Linked DNA regions of Paraneptunicella aestuarii. Each later gene encodes a partner of the first gene's protein in a complex. Links are inferred from orthologs where the notes say so. Each region holds a gene or a part of one and is shown in the gene's direction. Other genes may lie near its edges.

Region 1 (8,324 bases):
AGAATCCGGTGCCTGTAAAAATGGGAATTGATTAATATCGCCTAATCCCAGCGACATCATTTGTAGTACAACAGATGCCAGATTGGTACGCAGAATTTCAGGATCGGTAAACTCATCGCGCTTGTTGTAGTCATCTTCATCATACAGGCGAATACAGATACCATCCGACAAACGACCACATCGTCCTGCCCGCTGATTAGCACTGGCTTGAGAAACATCTTCAATAGGTAATCGCTGCACTTTGCTGCGCACGCTATAACGGGAAATTCTGGCTGTTCCAGGGTCGATAACGTAGCGAATACCCGGCACGGTCAGAGAGGTTTCAGCAACGTTAGTGGACAGTACAATCCTGCGCCCACTATGTCCCTGGAAAATACGGTTCTGCTCGCTGGCTGAAAGTCGAGCGTACAAGGGTAAAATCTCGGTGTGACGCAATTGCGCTCGCTTTAAAAACTCAGCAGTGTCACGAATTTCTCGTTCACCACTAAGAAAGACCAAAATATCACCTGGCGCTTCCTTATCCAGTTCATGAACCGCCTTTAGTATTGCCTGTGTCTGCTCTAATACTTCACCATCTTCTTGCATTAAAGGGCGGTATCGAATTTCAACCGGATAAGTTCGACCACTCACTTGAATAATAGGTGCGTTACTAAAATGTTCGGAGAAACGTTCCGGGTCGATAGTCGCAGAAGTAATGATGACTTTAAGATCTTTACGCTTGGGCAGTAACTGCTTTAGGTAGCCAAGAATGAAGTCAATATTCAGGCTACGTTCGTGAGCTTCGTCGATGATCAGCGTGTCGTATTTATTGAGATAGCGGTCTTCCTGAATTTCGGCGAGCAAGATACCGTCAGTCATTAACTTAACGAGCGAATCACTTTGAGTCTGATCACTAAAACGAACCTTAAACCCTACCTCACTCCCTAAAGGCACCTTTAATTCTTCAGCAATACGAGTTGCGACGCTACGAGCAGCGAGTCTTCTTGGCTGCGTATGACCAATAACCCCCGCAATACCCTGCCCGGCTTCAAGACAGATCTTAGGTAACTGAGTGGTTTTTCCTGAACCGGTTTCACCTGCAATAATCACTACCTGATTATGCTTAATGGCTTCAACCAGTTCATCTTTCATTTCCGAGACAGGTAATTCAGGATAAATAATCTCAGGCACGGACACTCTGCGCGCTTCATACTGCTGAGTAGAAGCTTCATACAAAGCCGTGAGCTTATTTTGCAACTCAATACGTTTTTCATCACCTAATTGTTGCTTAAGCTGTTTTCTTAACTGCTGAATGCGGTGCCTGTCTTGAGTAAGACAGCGAGAGATATCCCTTGTTAAATCCAAAAGAGGCTTACTTGCTAATGCTTGGGATGCCTGGCGAGAAGATGCAGATTGACTCAAGAATTACGTTCACTTACCTGAAAAATAATGCCGCCGATCCTAGAGAATTTTATCAACAGGGTAAAGCGCTCTTGAACAAGAGCGCTAATAAAACCGTAGATTGAAAACGAATTAAGCTGATTGGCTACGTTTGCGATACCCATCCCTGAGTTGAATATCTATAGCATTGAGCACTTGTGAACGATTAATGGTTCCCATCAAAGTACCCTCATCATCAATAACCGGATACACCTTGGGCTTTTCAGTTATCATCTTTTGGGCAAGCTCCAACACAGAGTCATAGTGTTTTACCGTTAATACTTCAGTGCGCATGATGTCTTTAACCCGAGCAACTTGCTCGCGATAATAACTGGATTCAATCATTTGTCTAAGACAGTCTTGCTCAGACAAAAAACCAACCAGCTCATGACACTCATTAACAACCGGCCCGCCGGTCTGATGACTTTGAACCAATCTTTCAACGGCTTCAGCCACAGGCATTTCTGTGGTAAATGTGACCGGACGTGAATTTAAGTAATGTTTAACTCTTAACGATTCCATCCTGTACCCCCATAACATGGTTTCAGGTTTTAATTTATATAGCTTCCATACCAGCCATTGCTAGCCTTGATACAACTCCCTGGAACAGTGTCTTGTTTAAAGATACTCGCTACTTTTGCTTATTCCCAGTGCTTCACGTGATCTGGCGCAATTTTTAATATATACCGACCATTATTTCACCATTTTGATCAATACTTGCGCGATACATACCTTCTGTATTATATGGTGTTGAAATATTACCCTTGTTATCCAACACAATTACTCCGCCACTACCACCGACGGGTTTCAATACTTTATGTATCACATCGTTTGCAGCTTTCTCAGCCGATTCACCTTTGTATTTCACTCTGGCACAAATATCAGCAGCCACATTGTAACGAATAAAGAATTCTCCATGCCCCGTCGCAGAAACTGCACAACTGGCATTGTCTGCATAAGTTCCCGCACCAATAATTGGAGAATCCCCCACTCGACCGTAACGCTTTAGCGTCATACCGCCAGTCGATGTTCCTGCAGCCAAATTGCCATTTTTATCCAAAGCAACCGCACCAACAGTACCAAACTTATAATCTGGCCATTTGAAATAAAAAGCTTGCTTATCCGCTTCTGATTTTGCCTTGGCTTTTTCCCACGCTTCATAGCGAATTTGAGAATCAAACATATGATTGTCGGCAAACATAATACCTCGGGATTCAGCAAACTCTTCAGCGCCTGTACCCGTCAACATCACATGATTGGAATGCTCCATCACCTGAAACGCTAATTGAATGGGGTTTTTAATGCGTTTTACACCAGCAACAGCACCAGCGTTGAGTGTTTTGCCATCCATAATGGATGCGTCAAGTTCATGCTCTCCATTATAGGTATAAACGGCTCCAATACCTGCATTGAACAGCGGCGAATTTTCCAGAATGGTAATAGCGCTTTGAACCGCCTGCAGGCTGGAGTACCCCTCTTTTAATTGCCCATAGCCAGCTTTTACAGCTTCCGTTAACTTGGCTCTGATTTGCGCCTCTTTCTGTTCACTTAAATTAGCTTTGGTAATGGTTCCTGCGCCGCCATGAATGGCAAAAGCAATCGGCTGTTTGTTCCCCTCTGCTGAGGCCATATCAGCGGCCATAGATGCCTTAACAAAACAATAGCCAGAAATTAATAACCCAAATGACATCAGCAATCGAGGTGACATTTTTTTCATATCTGAAACCTTTGGTGAAAATGATAAAGCCTGAGACTTTCAATAAAAGCCTACATACCAGTAAACAATATCGTCAAAATCAGCTCATCCAATACAATTCTGGTGGCGTTCCAACGCTAAACTTTACATTTAAAGTAGCTTAATCTACATGAAATTATTGAATTAAAACAGGAGGATATAAAAAGCCCCACGAAGGGGCTTGAAGAGGTAACACAATTAACACTGTCAGCTTCAGTACTGCTTCTTTGTTTTTGAATCCAGGCAAACAAAACAAGCTTGGCTAGCATATCCAGTAGGCGCATATAATAACCACATATGATGAAATATTAAACACTGGATGACCACTTATTTCATAAATACTTCAAAACCATTACAAAATACTTTTCAACGGTCATTAAATTTCACATTCACGTAATTAATATGTAATCAAGAAATCATGGAACGGCCTTGGTTCATGGCTTGGCGATTATCTTAATAACAACGTAGAATAGTCCCTTCCAACTCATCACAAATCACTAGCCAGCTCAACTAAACAGGACATTTATAGCACATGACACAACAAGCCTCTATCTTATGGCACGACTATGAATCCTGGGGGGCGGATCCCCATAAAGATCATCCCAGTCAATTCGCAGCAATTAGAACTGACCTTGATCTTAATGAGATTAGCGCTCCAATGAATTGGTATTGCCAAATCCCTAATGACTGTCTTCCCCACCCTCAGGCTTGCTTGATCACTGGTATTACTCCACAACGCTCATTACGAGATGGTTTATTGGAATTTGATTTTATACAACGAATTCTTTTTGAAATGAGCCAGCCAGGAACTTGTAGCGCGGGTTACAATAGTATTCGATTTGATGATGAAATGACGCGTTTCACTGCCTATCGTAACTTTCATGATCCTTATGCTCGTGAATGGCAAAACGGTAACAGTCGCTGGGATATTATTGATTTAGTAAGAGCCGCCTATGCGTTAAGACCAGAAGGTATTAATTGGGTATATAAAGAAGATGGAACGCCCAGCTTTAAGCTTGAGCAATTAAGCATAGCCAATAACATCATCCATGCCGATGCTCACGATGCGTTGTCAGATGTACGAGCGACAATTGGATTAGCCAAGCTCATTAAGACCAAACAGCCTAAATTATACGACTATGTGTTCTCGCTACGTTTCAAGAAAAATGTAAATAGCCAGATTGATTGTTTTAATATGAAGCCACTGGTTCATATTTCTTCAAGGTTTCCAGCATCGAATGGATGTTGCTCCTGGATAGTGCCAATCAGCCCTCACCCGGTAAATAGTAATGCAACTATCTGTGTGAATTTAGCACTACCGCCTGAGCCACTATTTGAATTAAGCGTAGAAGAAATAAAAGCAAAACTTTACACGCCAAATTCAGAACTACAGGAAAATGAAACACGCATACCTCTCAAGTTACTACATAGCAATAAGAGCCCGGTCATTGCCCCCGCAAAAACATTAACGCCAGAACATGCTGAGCGACTCAATATTGATCGTCAGATATGTCTGGATAATTTACAGAAACTTCGTTCTTTCACCGGATTGCAACAAAAATTAAGCGCCGTGTTTGAACAAGAAGATCATCCTCAAGAATCTGATGCTGAATTTGCCTTATATTCTGGCGGATTTTTTAATCACAGCGACAAAGCTAAAATGGAGCAAATTCGCCAAAGCGATAAGTATCAACTCAGTAATTTTACTAACAGCTTTGATGACCCAAGATTAAATAGATTATTGTTCTACTATCGAGGACGTAACTTTCCCGACACCTTTTCAGAATCAGAAATGCAAAAATGGCAAGCTCATCGTCGCTATCGATTAACCGATCCAACTTCACCTGCATCGATCAATTTAGAGTCATTTCTACATGAATTGGAGGCTCTTGCGGACACTTATCAACAAGATCAGAAAAAAATAAGCATAATAAAAGACTTGTATCGTTATGCCGAGCAACTATAAACTTCAATAAATTAAAAAATGGCCGATACTTACACTAGTAAGTTAACTAACGATTGAATAGTTTATGGAAGGCATCTCCCTCAGACTAGAAGAAAATAACAAAGATGTTGTGCTAACTATCAAGCCTGGGCAAGTAAAAGGCAGGGTTGATGCGCAGGCACTGCATAACTTTGTCAAAAATAGTGAGTATGCAAACTTCTTCATTATGGAAGATGCCATTGCCAGTGCCGCCAGCTCACTCAAGATTGCTCAGCAAGCGTCAAAAAATAATGAAATTATAGAGCGTGTTGCGGAACGTCGTGATGCCATTGCAAGGTTCGCAATGGACGAAGACGAAATGAAGGCCTATTTGAGCATCACCGCTCCTAACGCAGGTAAACATATCACTATTAGTGACCTGAACAAGCTTGCGAAAGATGCAGGAATTGTTCGGGGTTTAAGCCGAAAACGTATGCAATTACTGCTTGCCGAGGTTAAGCAAGTTGCTCCTGGTGGAGTCGTTGAAGATTTGGTCGCCAAAGGGCTTCCTGCTCGTCACGGTAAAAACTCCAGAGTTGTTCCATTGGTTCCTAATGCACTGGAACGTATATTACGACCTCAACGTGTAGACGAATCGAAAGTTGATATGCGTAATTTGGGGGAAATTATCTGTGTTAAAGCGGGTACCCCGATTTCTCGTCGACTACCACCAACATTAGGAAGAGATGGTTATACTGTCACCAACACCCCGCTAGAGAGCCAGCAAGGACAATGGGTAGCCTTTAAGCCCGGCTCAGGAACCAAACTAAGCGATACCGATGAAAATCTGTTGTTATCAGAAATCAACGGCATGCCGAAATTTAAAAATGAGCAGATGTGGGTAGACGATACCTTTATTTGCAAGGGCTGTAACGTTGGTACGGGAAATATCAATTATGATGGCGCAGTGTTGGTCAACGGTGACGTTACAGAAAAAATGAAAATTGTGGCTACCGGGGATGTAACCATCAACGGTTTTGTTGACTCAGCAACTATCCAAGCTGGCGGCGATATTATCATTACCGAAGGGGCAATGGGTAAAGTTAACGAAGCCAACACAGAATTTGGCACGTCGCTAATTGCTCAGGGCAGCGTTCACGTCCAACACGGGCAGGGCTTGGATATTATGTGCAATGGTAATGTAACCATTGGACGCCAACTGGCCTACAGCCGCATTGTTTGCCGAGGAAGTGTTATTGTTGGCCCGGTAGACAATCCTAACGGTAATCTGTTCGCTTGTGAGATCCAGAGTCAAGACGCGATTAGAGCGGGTACATTAGGCGCTGTTTCAGGTAGCACATTGTCGATTGATTTCAGCTCTGGCTTCAATATGCTGGTTGAGAAGAAAGAACAATTAGACGAAATGGTGCAACAGATCCAACGCAACTTTAAACGTCACGAAGACAAGATAGCCTTTATTAAAAGTAAGAAGATACCAGCTGAACTTGCAGACAAAGTGATAGAAGCTGTCACTCTATACAATAATGAAAAGCAATTAATGGAGTGGCTGGAAGAAAAAGCGCTACAAATGAAAAAGGCTAAAGAACAGTACACTGAAGAAATTGGCCTGTTTGCTACTCAAAGGTTATATCCTGGTGTCGTGGTCAAGCTAAATAATCGTACCTGGAGAGCTGAACGAGAGTATCCCAAAGCCAAGATCCATTATTATGAGCATCAATGGCAATACGAACCCATTTATTAATCCAATGTGTGGATAACAACGGGCAATACAGTGCCCGCTGTTACCCGCTATAAATCTTAATAATACAATTCAATTAAACTTCCCTTACCTATCTACTTTTTAAAATTTCTCTTTCTGCTAGTTCGTCATAGTATCATCAATATTCCGTCGTAAATTTCATGGCATAACTGCTATGAATACGTTATTTTTTACAGTTAATCAATCGCCTTCCAATAGAGAGAGAATATTTAATGAGCAACATTTACTCATTTGACGTAGTTAAAAATAATGGAGAAAAACAGGCATTATCTGATTATTCCGATAAAGTAATTTTGATCGTTAACACAGCAAGTAAATGTGGTTTTACACCTCAATATGAAGGATTACAGAAATTATATGATAAATATCATGAGCAAGGTTTAGAAATACTTGCGTTTCCATGTGATCAATTTGGGCATCAAGAGCCAGGTGATGATAAGGAAATCGCTCAATTCTGTAGCCTTAACTACAATGTCTCATTCCCATTATTCAAAAAGCTGGAAGTTAATGGCGATAATGCCTCACCTTTATTTTCATATTTAAAGAAAAACGCTCCAGGAATTTTTGGAAGTGAAGGGATTAAGTGGAATTTCACTAAGTTTTTAGTTAGTAAAAAAGGAGATGTAATAAAACGATATGCTCCAAAGACTGCACCTGAGAAACTTGAGAATGACATAAAAGAAGAGCTTGAAAAATAAACCTTTATCTCATTAATAAACAATTAACTATTACATACGTAATATACATAGCATGAATAATTTCTTTTATAAAATCATAAAAAAGCCGAAAGAATTTAATTAGCATTATCAAAATAGGTCATGGACGTTCGCCCAAATTAAATTTGAGCTGGGGGGCCCGTCCATGACCCAAACAGTTTGGAGGGTAATTCAAATAATTTAAATTCGCAGAGTCTGAAAAATGCTTATTTTTCAATAAGTGACAACCTGTCATTTCGGAGCGAATTCCCATACAAACCTCCCATCCAATTAATAACATCAACAATATAAACCCCCCTACAATGAAGAGAGCTAAACACTTTTTTGAGGCAAGCGATGTTACCTTAACGCTAACAAGGTTATTCATTCAAAGTAGGTAAACTAGTGATTTTCGATACTTTCCATTCAACAAATAATGCTAGAAAACAAAAATTTATCACCTAACAAAAAAACAAGACAACGAAATGAGACTTGGAGGATGATATACAAGTTGATGTCAGAAAAACCTGACACTTTTAAATAAAGTTCGCTTTTTTAAGCAGCAGATAAAAACTGGATGGCATAACAGAAGGAAATTATTTTCTATGATCTAATTAAAATGTGTAGAAAGAAAAGGCTACAAAAGTAATTAGATTATTCTCTCGCAGCCAAAAAAGCCAATATTTAGTCTTCGAATCCCTTTGTATCTTCGATTGCATTTTTCTCAATGTGTTCTTGAACAATAACAGCCATTTCGTTCAGCAATCCTTT
Region 2 (5,626 bases), 2.5 Mb from region 1 along the record:
GGCGATGGCATGTAGCGGTTTGGCTTGGCATGGTGAAAAAGCCTTGTTCCTGTTCTTCTTTGTTTGGGTGTTCTTTTCTGCATTTAACTATTTGGAAGCGAATTTTCCGGCACTGGTTTCCAGTATTGCGCCAGCTGGGCAGAAAGGTTCTGCGATGGGCATTTATGCCAGCTTCCAGTTCTTTGGTGCTTTTTTAGGTGGAGTGTTGTCAGGGTATCTGTCCGGACATTTCGATATTCACACGGTTTTTGTTACTGCCACAGGCATGTGTGTATTGTGGCTGTTTATGTTTGTTGGCTTTCAGGGAGCCCAGCATTTAAAACGTTATACATTGGCTTATAATTTGCCGGGTGTTTCCACCGAAGAGCTGCGAGAGCTGTTTGGCAATATTGATGGCATTATTGATTTCACAATAGTGCCGCAAGAATCTGCCGTTTATTTGAAAGTGGATTCTCAGGTATTCGATTTGCAACAAGCGCGCAAAATAGCGAATCCTGAGTCAGCCTCATAAAATGGTTGCGGACTAAGCCTGATTTTTGCGCTCAGCCAAAATACCCAATACGAAATAAATACTGATAACCATTCCCGCAAACCAGTTTCTATCTGGTAATCCAACCAATTTACTCACAGCCACTTCGCCATAATTGGCAAGTAATCCATAGCCAAATGAGCAGAGTAAAACAAAAGACAACATGCGTAATATGTAGTGGTAAGGCTGCATCGCTCTTTTGAGTAGTCGGTTGATGTTATCGCCGTACAAAACCAGTAGCACTGCGATCCAGGACGTGACTAGCACATTGCGGTAATTCCATAGCCAGTTAGACGCGTCACTATTAAGAGAAAAAAGCCAATCCATAATTTTCCTGGGCAAAACACAATGAAAGTCGAATAAGGTAGCCGGATCATCTAATAGCGTGGGGAAATTGGCAACCATATCGAGAGCATTAGTTATCATGTCCGATAATTAAGTTATTAATTAGGTTTCCGACAGACCTCACTCTACGTTATCATTCGAGGCAAATCTAAAAAGTAAAGCTTGGACAAAGATTGGCCGCTTGCCTCTCATTGTTTTAGCACTGATGGTTAAAGAGTTAGGAGCAACCATGGCAAGTAGGGGAATAAATAAAGTTATTCTGGTCGGTAATTTGGGACAAGACCCTGAAGTAAAATATATGCCGAATGGCAATGCAGTGACCAACATTAGTATCGCGACGAGCGAAAGCTGGAAAGATCAGTCAGGTCAGCCTGTTGAAAAAACCGAGTGGCACCGTGTTGTCATGTTCCGTAAGTTAGCGGAAATCGCAGGCCAGTATCTGCGCAAAGGTTCACAGGTATATATTGAAGGAAAACTGCAAACGCGTAAGTGGCAGGATCAAAACGGTCAGGATCGTTACTCTACCGAAATTGTTGCTGAAAACATGCAAATGTTGGGCGGTCGTACTGAAGGTGGTGCGGGTGGTTATCAACAAAACCAGGGGATGGGCGGTGGAGCTCCACAACAGCCATCTTACCAGCAAATGCCACCACAGCGCGGCGGTAATATGAACCAGGGACAACCTGCTCAACAACCCGGTGGTTTTAATCAGGCTCCACAACAGCCTCATCAACCAATGTCAGAACCAGACTTCGATTTTGACGACGATATTCCGTTCTGATCCGTAATAGGATTAAGAATGTAGACTTTTTTGAAGGCCGCTTTTTAAGCGGCTTTTTGTTTTTATTGACTTAAAGTCAATTGGGGTAATTGCAAAGGAGTCTATTCGCTACGGTATATAATTTCTCTGTACTTAATGCAGCAAGACGCTAGGATGATCGTCTAAACAAAAATGTTGTTAAGCAACAATGTGAATAAAAATAATGACGACTTTTAGGGATGCGTTAGATGGCAAAAGTGTTTGCACTTACACAGGGTCTTGCTCCCAATCATGACCATGAATATGCAATAAATAACTTAATTGACTCCCCGTGGGCAAACGACTTATTTATCAGTGTGGCATTTGTGAAGGAAGCGGGAGTATCAAAAATTGAGGCGGCGCTACATAGACAGAACAATATAGCTCAAGTATTTGTGGGCATATCCAACGGAATAACCTCTAAACAGGCATTAGCCAAACTCTTGGCAATCGGTGTACATCCTTATGTTATTGACATGGGGACACAAGCAAGCCTTTTCCATCCGAAACTTTATGCGGCGATCGGCGATCAACAAGCCACCGTTATTGTGGGGAGCGCGAATCTCACAGGGAGGGGGCTTAGCGGTAACGTAGAAGTGAGTACAAAGGTAGAATTGGATTTAACTGAGCATGATGATAGCCAGTATGTATCGACACTGGTCGATCCATTCAGAGCCTTGATTGGTCAATACCCACTGAATGTTTTTCAGATCACCACAGGAAATCAGTTAGACGATCTCGTAAGTGAAGGGCGGTTGGAAGATGAAAGTGTCAAGAAGGGGGCTTCTGTTACTGGCACCAAGTCTCCTGGCGGGCGGTCAGTTGCAATCCCTTCATTGCCAATACATCGCAGAAAGCCTCAGGCGTTGCCGCAACTTCTTCCTGTTCAAGTCGCCCCCAACCCGCAAAATCCGCAGGTCGCTCCTGTTACTGGATTAGTTTGGGCAAGCAAAGAATTAACGGAAAGAGATTTGAATATCCCTACTGGCAGCAATACTAATGCAACAGGGTCTATGTATTTGAAGAAAGGTCTATTCGGCGGTATTGATCAGCGGCACTATTTCAAAGATATCGTGTTCGCAGGACTTACCTGGACACCTGATGCCAGACTCAGCAAGCGTCATCTATTAAGGGCAACTGCCAATTTTGAAATTATTATTAATGGTATATCCAATGGTTATTACAATTTGCGTCTGACTCATAACTCGAAAACGGACACGCCAACGTACAAGGAGAACAATTCAATGACTCAGATTCACTGGGGAACTGCAAAAGCAATTATCGCTCAGAGAGGACTGCTAGGTAAGCATATGGCTCTTTACTATTTGGGTGATAGTAACTACCAGATAGAAATCACCTAAATGTGTTTAGAGGTGTCAGGTATACTAGACGCCTCATTTACCCTGACTATTTTCTCTGTCTCCGATCCCGGAACCAAGACCAAATTTGAACTAACCTCTCGACCTCTTGCTGAGACAAACCAATATGCTGTAACACACGATAGCCGTTTCTGCGTAATACCTCTTCCATTGGCAGTGTTCTAATTTCCTCATCAAGGAGTGCTAACTGCGTTTCAACTCCATCAGGAATAGGTAGCCATAACTTTTCAATTTCTGATGGCACCAACTCTAATACACCACCACCATAATAACGCCCGTTCAACTCAGCAGAAATTGCAGTGATTGGATTCATAAAGAAATACACAAGAGTCTCGGGCTCAACATTACCCAGCGGCTTTATTCTGTAAGCTGTATCAGTGGTGTATGCACTAATCTGGTTGGAAATTAAACGTGGTGCATCGTGGCAGCGCTTAAGCATTCCTATAGAGGTAGCATAAACAGAAGGCACCTTGTACCAAGGTTTGCGGATTCGGCATTTGTAGCGCTTGTGTAATTCTTCCTGTTCGCCCTGAGCGATGTATTGCTTCACGCTATCGGGATAGGTGTCGAGCTCGTCCTCAAGAAGAAGAAAGTTCGTTGGATTTCCTGAATCACGATTTGACTGGTGTTGTGCCTTGTCATATATGACACCTTTACAGTGCTCACTGCGCCCAAACATAGGATGCACGTATTTATGTAATTTGTGTCGCGTTACCGTTTCGTCATCAATTAGAAAAAATTTGTTTGCACCAGTAACGATTCCAACATCTACAGTAGCAATTTCACTGTAGAGGTGGACGTTATCGTGTTGACAAATGCCATTATAAAAATCCAGATCTTCGGGTGAGAACAGAGCCTTAGTCCACTTTCCTGCGATAGTCTCACCGTTTATTCCGACGGCGTTTTCGAAGAGTTGATTAGGCTCAGTTTCCAGAAAATCAAACCCGCGCACACTCTCAATGGCGACACCTTGAGTTGGCTCATGAAAATCTATTTTCTTTTCAGCCATAATTATCACTGCACCTTGCAGTGTACCTTCGAACCAAATTTCCTGAGGGTCTATGATGACAACTTTACTGCATTCGGTACCAAGGTAAGTACGTAGCGACTGCGCGTGTAAAACATGCACAATCTCCGATGGGATGACCATGCCGAGTCGACCACCTGGACGTAATAATGAAATAGAAGCCAAGATAAAAGGCACCCACGCATTGGTGTGTTTAGTGAATTTAAGACCGAGTGTTTGAAATACCCGTTCTGTGTTCAGCTGAAATTCCTTTTCAAGGAACTGATAACGGATGAACGGTGGATTACCTACGACAGCATCGAAGGGATGTGCCTGTTCTATTAATGCAAGATTGGCCCAATCCAAAAAGTCACCTTCGTTTACTTGAACATTATGTAACCCTGATTTAGCGGCTCTTGCTCTGGCTTTCTCAGCTTCGACATCGAACAATTCATATGCGGTGACTTGTATGTGTTCATTGAGTGTTTTTTCTGCAATGCTTTGTAAGAAGACGCCATCCCCACAACTAGGTTCTACAATGTGTTCGGGATTTATTGAGCATACCCAACTTGTAACATAATCAGCCAAAGATTTTGGTGTATAGTAGCCACCCCTGAGCTTTTGGGTTGTCTGGTCTGCTTTGAACTTCACTCTTTATCACTCCCGAAACTATCCAGCTCAGCCTTGAGTCTTTTTTTCACATAAGACGATGAAGACTCGGTAAACCACTCTTTTAACGTTTTCTGCTCTAACGCTAATACCGCGTAGAGCTTACGTTTTAAGTCCGGATCAATCTCAAGGACCACACGGCCCGAATCACCTTTTGCCATAACCATTCACTGTAATGTAAGTTACTTATGTTAGTTATATCATATTTATTACATGTAGCACATAAGTAAGTTGTGTTTTGGGTTTGTTTATTGTGCAACGAAAGGTAGTGTGGTGTTTAACCATCATCAGGTAAGCGAAAGATATCGACTGTATTGTTTGAGAGGATAGATTGATACGATAACGGGGGATCTTATACTGAATATAAGTCCAGATTGTATGTACTTAGATATTTTAAATGCGTAAAGAACAGAAACATATCGGTAGCTAAAATTGACAAGAGTTGTATTCTACGAAGATGGAAATAGCATTTTAGCTAAGAAATCTTTTTGCAGCGGTAACATAATAAGGAAAAACAAAGCCAAGGATGCAATGTGTCACACACACGAAAACTTTACACATTTTTCGATGCATTACCGTTCTAAATGACGCAAGGTCTATGCTGTTAGTTTATTTTCAAATGAATCTGATTAACCATTTGATATAAAGTATAAATTTTAGAGAAAGGCTCTATTGATGTGTAAACATTAGTGGAGCCTTTTTTATTGTTGCCATCTTGATTGATTGTTTAAACCCGACCATGTCTGGTGATGGCTGTTGCTTTCATATGTGTTAGTGTCAATAACCTAAATTTATATACATTAATTCAAGGATGTTCATGACAAATAAAGTGGCGTTAATTACGGGTAGTAGCCGGGGGATTGGGGCTAAAACGGCTTTGCTATTTGCACAGCGTGGCT

What was found. The genes of interacting proteins can lie anywhere in the genome.
Region 2: the proteins of sbcB (region 1) and KIH87_RS01440 are in contact, whole or in part, in a crystal structure (PDB 3C94), measured with the Escherichia coli proteins. The link is inferred for Paraneptunicella aestuarii from one-to-one orthologs.

The regions. Positions count from the first base shown.
Region 1 is NZ_CP074570.1:2,823,697-2,832,020, forward strand. The notes cover bases 3,073-5,903. They hold sbcB (exodeoxyribonuclease I), read left to right. Parts: upstream 3,073-3,686; coding sequence 3,687-5,120; downstream 5,121-5,903. Other genes in these bases: KIH87_RS10815 (DUF342 domain-containing protein), read left to right, coding at 5,185-5,903. In the rest of the region: ATP-dependent RNA helicase HrpA, read right to left, coding at 1-1,401; KIH87_RS10800 (CBS domain-containing protein), read right to left, coding at 1,513-1,941; KIH87_RS10805 (isoaspartyl peptidase/L-asparaginase family protein), read right to left, coding at 2,096-3,061; more of KIH87_RS10815, read left to right, coding at 5,904-6,840; KIH87_RS10820 (glutathione peroxidase), read left to right, coding at 7,071-7,556; KIH87_RS10825 (helix-turn-helix transcriptional regulator), read right to left, coding at 8,238-8,324. UniProt on the Escherichia coli protein: Degrades single-stranded DNA (ssDNA) in a highly processive manner.
Region 2 is NZ_CP074570.1:338,112-343,737, forward strand. The notes cover bases 1-2,879. They hold KIH87_RS01440 (single-stranded DNA-binding protein), read left to right. Parts: upstream 1-1,103; coding sequence 1,104-1,655; downstream 1,656-2,879. Other genes in these bases: KIH87_RS01430 (MFS transporter), read left to right, coding at 1-511; KIH87_RS01435 (DUF3392 family protein), read right to left, coding at 524-856; KIH87_RS01445 (phospholipase D-like domain-containing protein), read left to right, coding at 1,883-2,879. In the rest of the region: more of KIH87_RS01445, read left to right, coding at 2,880-3,034; KIH87_RS01450 (N-6 DNA methylase), read right to left, coding at 3,081-4,709; KIH87_RS01455 (hypothetical protein), read right to left, coding at 4,706-4,888; KIH87_RS01460 (SDR family oxidoreductase), read left to right, coding at 5,545-5,626. UniProt on the Escherichia coli protein: Plays an important role in DNA replication, recombination and repair. Binds to ssDNA and to an array of partner proteins to recruit them to their sites of action during DNA metabolism. Acts as a sliding platform that migrates on DNA via reptation.